Regions from separate parts of the Gynuella sp. genome, predicted to be linked through region 2. Evidence: predicted binding sites of a transcription regulator. Region 2 holds the regulator's gene; the other holds the start of a gene.
The links. Region 2 encodes PhoB, which activates phosphate uptake and scavenging genes when phosphate is short. Its sites were predicted from a motif close to TGTCATANNNNTGTCANA; they were not measured.

Region 1: the regulator PhoB is predicted to act here: its motif matches at 2,064-2,081, upstream of ACQY6I_RS05095 (phosphatase PAP2 family protein).

What each region holds. Positions count from the first base shown of each region.
Region 1 covers NZ_JBNKSF010000014.1:44,108-52,326, reverse strand. The annotation lists gene gorA (glutathione-disulfide reductase) at 198-1,577, shown strand; gene ACQY6I_RS05095 (phosphatase PAP2 family protein) at 2,187-4,316, shown strand; gene ACQY6I_RS05090 (paraquat-inducible protein A) at 4,797-5,423, shown strand; gene ACQY6I_RS05085 (paraquat-inducible protein A) at 5,420-6,049, shown strand; gene ACQY6I_RS05080 (intermembrane transport protein PqiB) at 6,030-7,748, shown strand; gene ACQY6I_RS05075 (PqiC family protein) at 7,758-8,219, shown strand, end outside.
Region 2 covers NZ_JBNKSF010000027.1:213,605-221,823, reverse strand. The annotation lists gene ACQY6I_RS10810 (FAD-dependent oxidoreductase) at 24-1,172, opposite strand; gene rd (rubredoxin) at 1,182-1,346, opposite strand; gene ubiA (4-hydroxybenzoate octaprenyltransferase) at 1,546-2,409, shown strand; gene phoB (phosphate regulon transcriptional regulator PhoB) at 2,512-3,204, shown strand; gene phoR (phosphate regulon sensor histidine kinase PhoR) at 3,235-4,560, shown strand; gene ACQY6I_RS10785 (response regulator) at 4,577-5,515, opposite strand; gene cysZ (sulfate transporter CysZ) at 5,540-6,328, opposite strand; gene ACQY6I_RS10775 (hypothetical protein) at 6,419-7,000, opposite strand; gene ACQY6I_RS10770 (TIGR01212 family radical SAM protein) at 7,936-8,219, opposite strand, start outside.

The sequences.
Region 1 (8,219 bases), on a different contig from region 2:
GTCGGGTAGGGGGGAGCCCGAGCAAGGCAAAATCTGCGAAAAGCAAACGTGTATATGCCATATATGACTGGTTTGAGCTTATTTTTAGTGCAGTATTGGTGCTGCTGTTGATGACTTGAGGGTCTCTTAGGCGTGTGCTTCGTTTTCTGATTATATCCCTTGTACAATAGTATGCAGTTACTGAATATAGAGAGTGAATGTCGATGTTTGATTACGATTTACTGGTTTTAGGTGCTGGGTCTGGTGGCGTAAGGGCTGCTCGGTTTGCAGCTGGCTTGGATGCAAGAGTGGGAATTATTGAAGAGCTTTATCTCGGAGGGACTTGCGTCAATGTCGGATGTGTGCCGAAAAAGTTATTTGTCTATGGTTCAGAGTTGCGGTCTTCTTTTAAACTCATGGAAAGCTACGGTCTTAATGTTTCAGCCCCTGACTTTGACTGGCCGACATTGAGAGACAATAAAACCCGTGAAATCAATCGATTGAATGAGATCTATAATTCGATGCTGACCAATGCCGGTGTCAATATTATTCATGGTCGTGGGGTGTTGAAAGATCGGCACCATATTCAAGTAGGTGACAATGTTTATTCTGCTAGAAATATTCTTATTGCTGTGGGTGGGTGGCCATTTCTTCCTGATATTCCTGGTCGAGAGCACTTAATCAGTTCTAATGAAGTGTTTTATTTGGATGAATTTCCAAAAGACATTGTCATTATTGGCGGTGGCTATATTGCGGTGGAGTTTGCGGGTATTTTTAGTGCTTTAGGCGCTAATGTTCAGCTTCATTATCGTGGGTCACAAATTCTTAGAGGATTTGATGATGAAGTCCGAGACTTTACGGCAGATCAGATGGCTGGAAATGGTGTGGATATCCGTTGCCAGTCCAATCTGACAAAGGTCGAAAAAACGGATAGTAAGCGATTAAAAGTGACTTTTAGTTCAGATGATAAAGAAAGTGTTTGGGAGTGTGATCAGGTACTGATGGCAACCGGAAGAAAAGCTAAAACCGATGGCATTGGTCTTGAAAATGTGGGAGTTGAAGTGGATTCATCCGGAGCGGTTAAGGTCGATGAGCACTTCAGAACCAGTGTTGATAATATTTATGCTCTAGGTGATGTCATTGACCGGGTGGCATTGACACCTGTTGCTCTTGCAGAAGGGATGTTTGTTGCCCGTCATTTATTTGATGATAAAACAGCAGCAGCTGTTGATTATAGTAATATCCCTACGGCTGTATTTTGCCAACCAAATATAGGCACGGTTGGTTTGACTGAAGAACAAGCCAAACTTATGCATAAACGTGTTTTGGTTTATACCTCAAATTTCCGTCCCATGAAATATACTTTGTCCGATAAACAAGAACGTTGCTTTATGAAACTGCTGGTTTGTGGTCAAACGGATAAAATTCTGGGTGCGCATATGGTCGGGCCTGATGCTGGTGAAATCATCCAGGGAATTGCCATTGCGATCAAAGCTGGTGCTACGAAAAAAGATTTTGATCAGACAATTGGCATTCACCCAACCAGTGCTGAGGAATTTGTAACCATGCGTTCTCCTAGCCGAGTGCACGAAGAGTAAGTTCGCTAACAGCATGGAGCTATAAACCTTAAGTAGTTGGTTTGGTTCAGTTGTTTGCCCAGCATTAATAGTGGTTTATTGTTGGGCATGAAAATTTGAATGTACCTTGTTTCAGAATTGCTTGGACTACGGATGCTTAAATGCCCGTTCTGTGTATAGCCTGAAGCAAGGTGTGTTCGTTCTAAGTACGTATCGAATGACAGTTGTTCTGAGGTTCGGTATAAACACTATTTGAAACCTTGCTGTCTTTTCGTCCTTTTTGCCTATTGAGGTCGAGTCAATATTTCTTTCCAGAAAATTCTCTTAGTCTTCTTTTTCAAGTAACTCTTCAAAAATACAGTTCTTTGTAAAAAAACTTGTTGTTTTACGAAGCCTGCTCTTCGAAAGTTTTGAAAAATTTTCATTTCAATCTGAGAATCCAAAGTGATAACCGAGATAACTTTTTAATAGTAAACATGGTCTTTATGTTTTGTTTGAAATGATAAAGGTAACAAATGTGTCACATTTCAATAATAAGATGAAAGTCCTTATGCAAAAGTAGATTTCTTTTAACAAGAATAGTGCTGGTTTGCATGTTTTTTTGTCATTGCCTTAAAGTAGAAGTCTCCCATGAATATACATCGTAGATCCGTCGGATTGTCCGCTCTATATGTCGCTATCGTATCCACGTCAATTCTGGTAAGTGGTTGCAATAATGCTGATGATAGTAGTTCTGAAAATAACGAAACCCACACTGGCTATTCAAAACCTGGTGAACCAAGTGGTGTTGGAAAGGCATTTTCTGCTGTTCTACCTGCTGTCCAATACCCATTGCCCTCCACAAATTTTGCTGCTAATAACGCAGACTCAAACTTAAAGTACAGTATAAATGACAACCCTTATGCTTACATGTTGCGCGGTATCAATGATGTCTGGAAGGGGACGTCAGATACATATCAGGCAGCTGCCAAGGGATCCGGGCCTGATAGTTATCTGGCAAACCCCGTCATTGATTCTGAAACCTGGGTCAAAAACATACAATATGTCGCCGATGTGACGACTCATCGTACTCAGAATGAGGCTATCCGTGCATTCCTGGATGACCGCCGTAGTAAGAACTATTCTGTTATTGATGGAATGGGGCCATTGACGGAAGAATACATTAAAGCCAGTGGGGCATACGTTGATTTGCCGACACCACTGGTGACTGATGTAACGGAAAACAGTCACTACGCAATCGGCCATAATGATAGTGAAGACTATGCAGGAAATACGGCTGGCGAAGCGCTGTCTGCGGTTGTGCAGTTGGTAAAGGATTTCCGTTCACATATTGGTAAATCGTCTACCAGCGGTTCCAAGTATATTTATTCCACGCCAAGGCCATGGCGTATGAATAATACCGGTATTGTCAATTATCAAGGCAATGAATCCCGTGACTGTACTGATGCAAACAACAACACCACTTCAATTAATTTTGATATGTATGATAGTAGTATCAGTGTTGTTCCAGGGTTGATCTGTCAGCGTAGAGCCAGCTTAGGCGGTACAGTGGATAGTCAGAGTTTACGCAAGGATGGTGGTTATCCCAGTGGGCATACAAATGCTGGAATACTGGCTTCCATGGCGATGGCTTACGCATTTCCTCAACGTTTTTCTGAACTGGTAATGCGTGGCTCTGATCTTGGTGAAAGTCGTATCCTTGCCGGCATGCATTCTCCCGTTGATGTGATTGGCGCCCGTACAATGGCTCTGGCGATATCGGCATATGTGCTAACAGAAGCCACTGGGTCGGACCATGCTGACGCAGCTGTCAATCAGGCGGAGGAGTATTTTACTCAGAAGGCAAATGACGCGGGTATGAGTCTTTATGATTATGCTCACCAGGTATTGGCGGAGAATGAGGTTGGCAGTTTCACGGATGGAAGCAATGTTAACATTGAAGTGTTCAACAACAACTTCTATGCCGATCATGACGCCATTAAGGCGTTATATACAGAGCGTATGACCTATGGTTTGCCGCAGGATGCTTCTGCAGCCAATCAGGATCCTATTGTGCCGGAGGGTGCGGAAGCTTTGCTGAAATCCCGTCAGCCATATTTGAACTCAGAACAACGTAGGGCCGTGCTATATACGACCGAAATTGACTCAGGTTATCCTTTATTGGACAGTTCAAATGGTTGGGGAAGGATCAATCTTCTGGCCGCTGCTGATGGTTATGGCGCATTCATTGGTGATGTAACGGTCACTATGGATGCTGCGAATGGAGGGTTCAATGCTCATGATTGGTGGCGTAACGATATTACGGGTAACGGTAAACTGACTAAGGGTGGCAGTGGACAGTTAACGTTGACTGGCCATAATCAGTACAGCGGTGGATCGGTTCTTGAGGGTGGTACTTTGGAAGCTGAATCCCCAGCAGCTTTTGGTACAGGTGATGTTTATGTCAAAGATGGTGTTTTGGAAGTTGACAGTGCCGGGACATTGCAGCTGTCCGGTTATCTGACGATGAAGGCGGGTAGCTTAAAAGTTAGCATGGATGGTGATGATAGTCAGATTGCCGTTAATAAAGCAGTTTATCTTGATGACGCTTCGTTGACATTGAATATGGGGAGCTTGACACCGGCGGTTGGAACCCATTTTACGCTGTTGACTGCTGGTAAAGTTGAAGGTGAATTCAATGCTATTGAAGCAGGAGATTACACCGTTTCTGCTACATATCATGATCAGTCTGTTGAACTAACTGTGACTGCTGCAAAATAGCTTCAGCTGACATGATCAATCCGGTGGTTATATCCAGGGAATGGATAACCACTGGATCGTCAGTTCCACTTATATCTGTGGGTTTCGTATTTTGGTGGTGATCTGCCCTCTCCGTTTACTATCACATCTTGTTTGTCCCTAGCAGAGCTTTCTTGCCCTAATTCAAGTCGCATCACTCTTACTTTCCACGGTTATGTCAAGCCCATTGTCTATGGCGAAATAAGTCTGACGAGTTTCATGTATCAGGTGTTGGGATAAATGGGTCAGTTGCATTGAGTGACTGTAGTTATGGCGCGTTGAGAAAGAGATCATTCTTACATATGGGTATCCATATATAAGAATATAAGACAAATGAACCAGACATGACTCATATTTGTTCACCTATTATGCAGTTGAACGGGTTAGAATCGTTAATCCCGGTATTGGCTCTAGTAGGCTAGGCAAGAGCCATTCTAAAAAGTCTGATTCAGAATTTTTTAAATGCGTACGTATCCTCATCTGACTATTTGTGAATATTGCGACAGAGTCTATTCTCGCAGAGCTTTAAAACCTGGAGAGATTGCCCGCTGTTATGTATGTGATGCGGTACTGTATCGATCGGAACGGCTTGACCTGATGCAATGGTTGGCGTTGGTGATTGCAACCTTGTTCGTCTTTTTGATGGCAAATTTTTTTCCGGTGATTCGTATCAGTTTTCAGGGGTTACATAATGAGATCACATTGTGGCAGTCCGTCGCTGTATTTATGCAGACTAATGTGGCTTTAATTGCAGTTCCCATATTAATGGTCGTTATTGTGGTTCCTGCGATGCAAATAATTCTGCTGCTATGGGTGCTGGCTTTTTCTGTTTTAAATCGACAGGCGCCCTTTTGGCGGATGCTTATTAAGCTTCTCGTTGCCTTAAAACCCTGGAGTATGATTGATGTCTGTATGCTCGGTATTTTGGTGGCTGTGGTGAAATTGTCCGGTTATCTCGATGTTGTCGCCGGCCTGGGATTATGGGCTACTGCTGCGCTGACCTGGATGATCACTTTGATAACCAATAAAAGCTTTGAGCCGATATGGCTGGTGCAGCAAAGCCTTTATCAGAAGGCTCCGGAGTTATGATTCTTTATAAAGCCGAGCAGTTGAATTTAATTGGATGCCATGTGTGTGGACTGGTATCTGAAGTTGGAAGTATCGAGAAATATTGCCCTCGTTGTCATTCACCTTTACACAGACGAAAACATAACAGTCTGGCTCATACCTGGGCGCTACTGATTGCGGCAATGGTGTTGTATATTCCGGCAAATATCGAACCAGTAATGTACACACAGATGTTAGGAAGCAGAACCGAGAGTACTATTATGGCCGGCATCATGGAATTCTGGCAGCTAGGTTCATGGGATATTGCTGTCATTATATTTATTGCCAGTGTGGTCGTACCATGTTTTAAATTCATTGTGCTGATTATTTTGTCAGTCAGTGTTGAACTGCGTAGTGCCTGGGCCATGCGCGAACGGGCAAAACTTTACCGCATCACAGAATTTATTGGTTACTGGTCGATGCTGGATGTGGTGGTGGTGGCCCTGGTATCTGCTCTCGTTAAGTTCAAGGCTCTCAGCGATATCGAGCCGAGAATGGGGATTTTATACTTTGGTTTGGTGGTTATTCTGACCATGCTTGCGGCAATGAGTTTTGACCCGCGTTTGATCTGGGATTATGAGGAGCAAAATGAGTCAGGAAAACGGTGATATGCAGAAACTGGCCCCGCCGAATATAACCTATTCCAGGCATCGGGTATCCCTTATCTGGTTAGTGCCATTTGCTGCAATATTGATTGGAATCGCCATGTTTGTTCAAAACTGGCTTGCGCAGGGCCCAGAAATCTCCATCACATTTTTAACTGCCAGTGGTCTTGAAGCCGGAAAAACCCCTGTGAAATATAAGGACGTTGATATTGGTAGGGTTACATCCGTTACTTTAAATGAGGATCAATCTTATGTTGTGGCCACGGTTGCGCTGGAAAAGAACGTGGAGGGATTAGCGCGAAGTGATACCCGCTTTTGGGTGGTTAGGCCCAGAATCGGGCTTAGTGGTGTATCGGGGATAGATACTTTGATCTCTGGTGCATACATTGGTGTGGATGTAGGGACTTCAGATTCAATGGCTCAGGATTTTACCGGGCTCGAAACACCTCCCTCTGTGATCAATGGGATGCCCGGAACAGCGTTTTCCATTCAGGCAGACGATTTGGGGTCGCTGGATATCGGTTCGCCTGTTTATTATCGCCGTATACAAGTGGGTAGAGTGTCCTCTTATCAGTTGTCTGATCGCGGAGACAATGTTGATATAACAGTTTTTATAGATGCCCCCTATGATCAGTTTGTTACAGAGGATACCCGTTTCTGGAATGCCGGAGGGGTTGATATTTCTTTAAGTGCTGATGGTCTTAAATTGAATACTCAGTCGGCTGCATCTGTTCTTGCTGGTGGTATTGCGTTTGCTGCTCCAGAAGGAGATAACTCAGGGCCTGCCCCTACTGACCACGCTTTTACTCTCGCCGTTGATAAAGACGAAGCGATGAAACCACCTGATGGGGTGGCTATTTCGGTGTTACTGCGGTTTTCCAAGCCGCTTCGTGGTTTGACGGTTGGTGCCCCGGTAGAGTTTTCGGGTGTGAATATTGGTTCTGTGGTTTCAATTGAGTTGGACTACGATGAGCAAACCGGCCTGTTCCCTGCAGAGGTGGCGACCAGGATTTATCCTGGTCGACTGGGGACGGTTCGCAATAAATTACCCAATGACAACAGCAGTCATGCAGAGATTGTCGCGTTTATCAAAAACCTCGTTGATAACGGTTTGAGAGCACAGGTTCGCACCGGAAATCTACTGACTGGTCAGTTGTATGTTGCGTTTGATTTTATGCCAAATGCAGAAAAAGTAGATTTTAATGCCACGGCTGAGCCAATAGTATTGCCCACTGTGGACGGCGACTTTGACCGTTTGCAAGTTCAGCTGGCAAGCATCATGGGCAAGATTGAAAAAATGCCTTTGGACAGTATTGCCATTCATTTGGATCAAAGCCTGATTGAATTGGATAAAACCCTTAAGCAGTTTAATACCGGGTTAGTACCGGAGCTTAGTAATACATTAAGCAGCATTAATACAATGGTTACCCAATTAAGCGGAACTCTGGACGAGCAATCTCCCTTACAGCAAAGTGCTATTCAGACATTGGAATCCTTCCAGCAGGCTTCCCAGCAATTGCAAACAACATTCTCGCGGGTCGATGGTTTGCTTGTTGAAGATGCTCCCATGCAGCAAAACCTGGAGCAAACGATGCTGGAGCTTCAACGTGCCGCTAAGTCCTTACGTAATCTTACGGATTTACTGAGTCGCAATCCCGAAGCCTTGATTCGTGGGCGGCCGGAAAATGTTCGAGTGGAGTAAGTAAGAAATATGGAAAAAACATCTTTTTTGGGAGTATTGCTGATAGTCGTCGCATTGATGTCATCATGTGTATCAGCACCGATTCATTACTACACGCTAATGAGCTCTAAGCCACAATCTCAACTGCATCCAGCGGTTATGCCATTTGTGATCGACGTATTGCCAGTGTATGTTCCCGAGGCTCTTGACCGACCTCAGTTTGTTGTTCGTAATGGATTAAATGGCGTTTTGTTGCTGGATAATCAGCAGTGGTCCAGCAATCTAGGAGAGGAGTTGACTGAGTCTCTTTCGGACCAGCTATCCGCATATTGGCAAGTTCCCAGTAGTCGGGGATTGGCTGACGCCGCATCGAAGCGACTGCTAAGAGTCAACATCGAGGTCAGAAGGTTGGATATCTGGACTGATGAGAAAATTGTTCTGGTTGCAGACTGGACGGTTGGTTTTAAAGACACATCGTCTATTCGGTTGATA
Region 2 (8,219 bases):
GGTAGTTAATTGAACCGGTTTGCTCATAGGAGTCCTGGAACCTGCTTGGTCAAAGCCATACGTTCCTTGACATACTCCCGGGTTAAAGCAAAGCCGAGTAATTGGTCGCCCTTGGTGTAGAGAGCTTTAATCCCGGATTCATTCTCTTCCACTGACCATTGACCTTGTTGGCCAGGAATGGGAGCCTGTATCACTATCGGACATGCTGGTGTTTTGACGACAACAGGCATAGCAGGGTAATGGACTTCCATGGGCGTACCATTGAGAGTGGCGGCCAAAGCCCTGGCAGCGCTCATCAATGGCAAGACATACAATAAAACATGACCTTCAACCTCGGCACAATCCCCTAACGCGAAAATGTGCGAGAAATTTGTCTCAAGATAACGATTTACTTTGATGCCATGGCCGGTAACCAGACCTGCTTCCTGTGCCAGGGTAATATTGGGACGCAAACCAATGGCAGAGAGTACGATATCCGATTCCAGCTCCTGACCATTTGTCAGCCAAGTCCTGATACCGGTTTCAGTTTTCATCATTCGATTGACCAGTGGTCCGAGATAAAACTGGACACCCAATTCTTCAAGGGATTGTTGCAGCTGTTGGGAAACCGGTGTTGGTAACAACCGCTCCATCAGCTGATTGCCTGGAGAAACCAGTTGTACTTGAAAACCAGCCGCTGCCAAGTCATTGGCAAACTCGCAACCAATCAGTCCTCCACCGAGCACTAATACTCGCTTCTTGCCGCTGAGATGCTCTTGAAAATGGGCAAACTGCTGTAGGCTGTTAACCGTAAAAACATGATCCCCGGCATCACCGGGAATCTCCTGGTTGTTGGGGGTCGCGCCGGTTGCAAGTACCAACCGATCAAAGGCAATGGTTTCTGAACCTATAAAAATCAGTCTGTTGTGGGGGTCGATATCCGTGACTTCGGTATTTATTCGAATGGTGGCATCAAGAATTTCCGACATTTTTCCTGGATCCGCCATGGTCAGGGTATTGGCGGTTTTTTCCTGGCTGATGGCATTGGACAACATGGGTTTGGAATAATTTCGACCATCGTCAGATGAAATGATGATCAGTTCCTGCTGCTTGTTGAGCTTGCGAAACTCCCTCGCCAGGCTGTACCCCGCGAGACCAGAGCCGATAATAATGATGGGTTTTGAGTTCGACATATCAACTCCTTACAGCTCGATCATTTCGAAGTCCTCTTTGCCAACTCCACAATCAGGGCAAGCCCAATCTTCTGGAATATCGCTCCAGGCGGTTCCAGGTTCAATCCCTTCTTCCGGTAAACCTTCGGCTTCATCATAAATGAAACCACAGACTATACATTGCCATTTTCTCATCACTTAACCCCCTATCGATTCTGCGGCCAAAGCTACTGAGCCTGTTTTGCAAAAGCAATAGCAGGGCTGTATTTCTCTACTAATTTCCTGGTATCGGTCACGCAAATTATCAACAAGTATAAGCATCAGATGATTCTGTTTCTGATAAACTGCGCAGCCATCATCAGTGTCCCAAGTTTGCGGTTTTGATCCCAATATTATGAATCAGGCTCTTAAATTACGGATTAATGCGTATATTGCGCTGACCCGTCTCAATCGTCCCATAGGAACATTTCTCGTTTTGTGGCCCACTTTATGGGCTTTGTGGCTGGCTGGTGGAGGGTTGCCGAAGATCTCCAATCTGCTGATTTTCATCACCGGTGTGGTGCTGATGCGCAGTGCCGGGTGTGCCATTAATGATTTCGCGGATCGAAATATTGATGGTCATGTTCAACGCACCCAGGCAAGGCCTCTTGCTTTAGGCATTATCAGGCATCATGAAGCTGTGATTCTGTTTGTGGTGTTGTGTCTGATTTCATTCGCTCTGGTGTTGATGACTAACCGGCAGACCGTCTACCTGTCGTTTGCAGGAGCAGCATTGGCATTCGCTTATCCATTTATGAAGCGCTACACCTATTTACCCCAGGTGGTGCTGGGGGCGGCTTTCAGTTGGTCGATTCCAATGGCATTTATGGCTGAAGCCGGGGAGCTGACATCAATTACCTGGCTGCTGTATACCGCCAATCTGCTATGGACAGTGGCGTATGACACTCTATATGCAATGGTTGACCGTGAGGACGATTTAAAAATTGGCGTGAAATCGACTGCTATTCTATTTGCCGAAGCCGATATTTTCGCAGTGGCAACTTTGCAGGGGCTGGCCTGGTTGACCTGGATACTGGTCGGTGTTCAGGCGGGGCTGGGACTATTCTACTACTTGGGCCTGTTGGTTGCTGGTGCTATGTTCTTCTGGCAGATCTGGAGTGTTCGCAATCGTGACCGCGACGCCTGTTTTAAAGCGTTTTTGCACAACAATTGGGTTGGAGCGGTTATTTTTGTGGGTATATTTCTGAACTTTCTATGACAGTCTATGAGTACCCATATTTGACACTGAGATGACAATTGTCACTAATTTGTCATAAAGGGGCAGTTTAATTTTGCCTGAGTCAAATTGAGTGAGATAGCTATGTCTGGAAAAACCATACTGGTCGTTGATGATGAGACCCCCATCCGAGAAATGATTGCCGCAGCGCTGGAAATGGCGGGTTATCACTGTATTGAGGCAGGTGATGCACAGGAAGCGATGTCAGTGGTAGTGGATCAGAAACCGGACCTGTTATTACTGGATTGGATGTTGCCTGGTTCCAGTGGCGTGGAAATCTGCCGGCGGTTAAAACGGGACCACCTGACAGCCGAAATACCGGTGATCATGTTGACGGCCAAAGGGGAAGAGGACCATAAAATTCAGGGGTTGGAGGCCGGTGCCGATGATTATATCACCAAGCCGTTTTCTCCCCGTGAATTGGTGGCGCGACTGAAAGCGGTATTACGCCGGGCTACCCCGCCTGGTGTGGAGGAGGCGATTGAAGTGAATGGCCTGAGGCTTGATCCAGGCAGTCATCGGGTCAGCTCAAATGGACAGGAAATTGAAATGGGCCCTACAGAGTTCAGGCTGCTACAATTCTTCATGAGTCATCAGGAACGTGCCTACACACGGGCACAGTTATTGGATCAGGTCTGGGGAGGAAATGTTTATGTGGATGAACGTACGGTCGATGTACATATTCGCCGCCTGCGCAAAGCCCTTGGTGACCAGTTGATGACCATGATTCAAACCGTACGTGGAACTGGCTACCGTTTTTCTGCAAAAATCAGCTGACTCCCAATTAGAATTGGATAACACTTTTCAATGATTAAAGATTATCGACGGCAGCATCTGACTTCTGTTGTTGCCATGGCTTTGGCCGTGATGTTGATTGGCGCCATTCTGGGCTATCCACTCATTGCCCTGCTGTTGTATCTGATCGGTTATGTCGCTTGGTCCATGTGGCAGCAGAACAAGCTGATCGAGTGGCTAAAACAAAAAGACACCACCGCAGAAAGTTTGCCGGACACCGACGGGCCGATGGGGATGGTATTTGATTATCTCTACGGATTATTACGTCGGCATCGTCTCGAAGTACACCGTCTCAATACCGTTATCAACCGATTCCAGACCTCCACATCTGCTCTTGAGGATGGGATTGTGATTGTGAATCAGGATGGCACATTGGAGTGGTGGAACGAAGCGGCTGGTGACTTGTTGAGTTTTCAGCCGCAGGACCGTGGCCAGCTGATTAACAACCTGATTCGCAGCCCTAAATTTCAAAAGTTTTTCCGCAATGCCGTTCCCCGTACCAAAGTGAATATTCCTGCTCCGAGACGCGAACATCTGACATTGCAGATTGCCATTACCATATATGGTGAAAACGAACGATTGCTATGGGTGCGTGATATCTCCCGACTGCGGCAACTGGAACAGATGCGCAAGGATTTTGTTTCCAATGCCAGCCACGAACTGCGTACACCATTGACGGTGCTGCAGGGGTATCTGGAAACATTTATTGATATGGGTGACGTGTTGCCAGAACGTATGCATCGGCCATTGCAGCAAATGCAGGCGCAGACCCGGCGCATGACCAATCTGGTCAATGATTTGATGCTATTGACCCGCCTTGATGGTGATGATGATCGTCGCGGAGACATGCAGGTACATGTAAGGCAGTTACTGGAAAGTATTGTTGAGGATGCGCAAGCCCTCAGTGGAGATAAACACCATCAGATAGAGCTCGATATCGAAACTGAAGCTGACCTGATGGGAGATCCGAATTCATTACGCTCCGCGTTTTCCAACCTAGTGTTCAATGCTGTGCACTATACTCCGGAAACCGGCCATATTCTCGTTTCATGGCGTCAGGATGAACGGTTTGCTTATATGAGCGTCAAAGACAGCGGTATTGGTATCGAAGCTCGTCACATTCCGCGTCTGACGGAACGTTTTTACCGGGTTAATGTTAGCCATTCTACAGCGACAGGAGGAACTGGCCTGGGGTTGGCAATCGTCAAGCATGCGCTGCAAATCCACGACGGTACATTGGATATTAGCAGTGAGGTTGGTAAAGGCAGCACATTTACCTGTCGCTTTCCTGTGAAGAATCTCTATCAACAACAGGAAGAGCAGCTGGCTGAGGAATAGTGGCTGGCTGTACTACTTAACGTACGGCTGCAATATATTTGGATAAAAACCCGAGTTTGTCCGGATCATCATCGACATATTTCAGTGATACCAGTAACTGGTCACAGGACATGTCTTTTTCCATCGCCGATATAGACACAATAAAACAGTTCATGCGTGCCACTTCTTCCGATTGGTCCGGCAGCTGAATATCGACGACAGCCTGATCAAAGACAATGGGAACCAGCTCTGCTCTGGGGATCTGCAGTAAGATTTCGACCAGATTGATATCGCGAATCACCGCAGTCACTGAATTGTGAGCTACTCGCAATTGTGCGGCACCTTTATTCCCCGACCGGCTTCTTGCCTTCACCGCAGCCTGTTTGCGCACCAGTTTTTCGGTGGCTGAATGGACTGCCAGAACACTGGCAGAGCCAGTGTTAGTTGAAGGTTTAGGAGGAGTAATTGAGGCTGCACCGAGCAGGTTCTGAGCCGAATCCTTGAACAACCCTTTAGGGTCATTACTCTGAGGCGCTGCTGTTGCGCTTTTTCCGCCGCCATTGAGTAATTCCTGGATATAATCCTTATGATTACGACTCAGGGCTTTGAGGATTTTTTTGAGTAATTGATCGTTGCTGAAGGGCTTGCCAATGTAATCACTGACACCGGCTTCTACTGCCTGTACAACGTTTTCTTTGTCACCACGGCTGGTAACCATGATGAATGGGGTTTTCTGCAGGTTATCCCGGTCCTCATATTCACGCAGCCAGGTTAACAATTGCAGGCCGTTCATTTCCGGCATTTCCCAATCGCATAAGATCAGGTCATAGGCATTTTTGGCAATCAGGTTTTGAGCTTTTTTGCCGTTGATTGCTTCATCAAGGCCAAGATCCGGAAAGAATCCGCGTAAAGTACGTTTTATCAGATCTCGTATAAATGCGGCATCGTCGATGCTCAGAATATTGATTCGGGCCACTCGATATTCCTGTGATTGTTTGGACTACTCTTCATCAGCATAGCAGCGATTTTGCTCAATTGCTGAATATCGATCGATCCAAAGATGTGTTGCTGCGACCACTGTCACGGGAATCACGAGAAAATTCAGTACGGGTACCAGAGTGGCTATTAACACCACAGAACCAAATCCCAGTGAGCGCAGTTTTTGCTGCCACAGCAGTTGTCGTGTGTCTTCGAATGAATGGCCGAGAATGTCCGCTGGATAATCAAGATATTGCAGGGCGGCCATCCAGGCAGAAAATAGCAACCACAAGAACGGAGCAGCAAGATTAAAACCCGGAATGAATGTGAAGATCAGTAATACCAAGGCGCGCGGCAGATAGTAGGCCAGTTTGGAAAATTCTCTGGCCACAGTTTTTGCCATCAAGGGCAACCAGTTTTTCCAATGTGCGAGATTTGAGTTTGTATTGATATTCGCCTGATCGATAATTTTTTCTGCCAGCAGACCACTGAACGGCGATGCTAACAAGGTTCCAAATATTGCGAATCCGAGTAGCCATAAGGGCAACAGGAAAACAATCAGCGAACCAATGAGCAGATTTTCAAGCCATTTTCTTGCTCCACCCAGCCAATCTGGCAGCCAGGATATCAGTGGCAGCAACAGGTGATCATCAATCATCTGCGTGAAGTACCAGACCAGTACACAGATAGACAGTGTGTTGATCAGCAGAGGAATGATCCAGAAGCGCTTCAGTCCGGGTGTCATTAACCAGCGAAAGCCGGCAAGCCAGTAGTGGACAGAATCAATAAAAGGAGTGTGTTTCAGAGCCATGGTAAAGCAGAGTGAATCCATCAAAGAGGCAGGAGACTAATCAAGATTATCTTAATTAGCAAAACAAAACCGCGGCTCAGAAACTCTCTGTTAATTGTCCAACAGCTGTACTCGTAATTTGAGTTTGTCCGGGTGCAATACCATACGAGCATAACGCAGACTTTTATAGCGCATATCCAACACCAGGGATTTGCGTAACTCCGCAATATCACTCTCTGGACACCGGGCACCAAACACCACATTAGTGAGTGTGTTTCTGGTTAATGTGAGTCCTTTGGCCTGAAACTGTAGTGGTTTAAGCAGCCGCCATTCCTGTTCGGACTGCATTTCGGGAGGCAGAGACAGACATCCGGGAAATGGCGTATCAGTAGTGGCGGTAATGTGACGATCCTGCTCATAAACAACAGGCCTAAGCATGACTGGTTCAGATTGTTTCGACGCAAAGGCAGAACTCTGACTGTTTAACTGTAGTGCCAGGCCGAGATGGTGATTACCCCGATACTGCCACAGACCAAAATGCTCGAGTGGCTGAAAAAGTGATAGCGTAGCCAGCTTTTTCCATTGCTCCGGATATTTTTTGGGAGGGTTGTTTGCGACTGATTTACGTTTGAGAGCGGATTCGATATCTGTTCGTTTTGTCTCAGATTGCTGGCAAAAATAGTCAAAACTCACTGCGCTCTGCAAAAGCTCTGGCAACTGTGTGTATTGTCTGTATAGCTCCTGCCGATAGTGTTCTTCGGAAACTGTTTGCTGAGGATCGTCAAATGGGTGATTTTGTAAGAAAGGATTCTGGTTTAAGGTTTCTGTTTCTAATGGTATAGACCCTTTCCTGAGTATCGCCAGGCCGGCGTCAAAGCTACAAAAAAATGTCAAAACCTCAGGCATTTGTTTCATAAGTGTATTCGTCTCGTTCGTTTGTAGGATATATCTTACAAAACTGTCAGTGATTGCTGTTTGTGTACGTTGTTTTCAAGACAAATGATGACAGCTTGAGTACCGCCCCCCCATGAATACTGGCTTTACCAGAATAGTAGAGATTTCAGGTCACCTGTACCCGGTTTTTGTAACCCCCTGAACCCGAATGCTTTTGGTATAGTTTCTCTCGTTGACGGGACAGCAACAAAGGACAAGCACACCATTGACGGAGTGCTCTGCAACGGAAGGCACCACATTGGAAGTATAGCGGCAGGAGCTGCACACCAGGGAGGTGTGATTTCGGGATGAATGAAAAGGACTCGGGTTTGGCAGGAGCCACAACTTAAGGATGAGTGTTTAGGAAGGATTCGACAGGACAAGGATCAGGAACGGCAGGAGCCAGCATTCAGGATGAATGGTTAGGAAGGATTCGACAGGACAAGGATCAGGAACGGCAGGAGCCAGCATTCAGGATGAATGGTTAGGAAGGATTCGACAGGACAAGGATTAGGAACGGCAGGAGCCGACATTCAGGATGAATGGTTAGGAAGGATTCGATAGGACAAGGATCAGGAATGGCAGGAGCCAGATTAAGGGACCGTAGTACTAAAGGACATTGGATTGCAAAGGATCAGCGATAGGACGTCAATTGCTAATGACTCGCTCTGGGGCGGTATGCCGACCGCCCCTTCTCATTTCCCTTCGTGAACATCTTCGTAGTTTTGCATTGACTTAGAGCCCTGCCTTCCCGATAAGGCCAGTTTACGGGTGATCTCAACTATGGCAGACCACTTATCGTCACACCATTCCGGGGCTAGCAAGCTGTCGGACCTGGCTTTGGCGCTGACCCGATGATAAACGATATGTTCTGGTGTTCTCTGGATTAGGTCGACGGCAGCATTAACATATTCCGGTAAAGTTAATGTTTTTAATCGACCTGATCGCCAAGTCCGTGCCATGGCGCTTCCCTTTACCA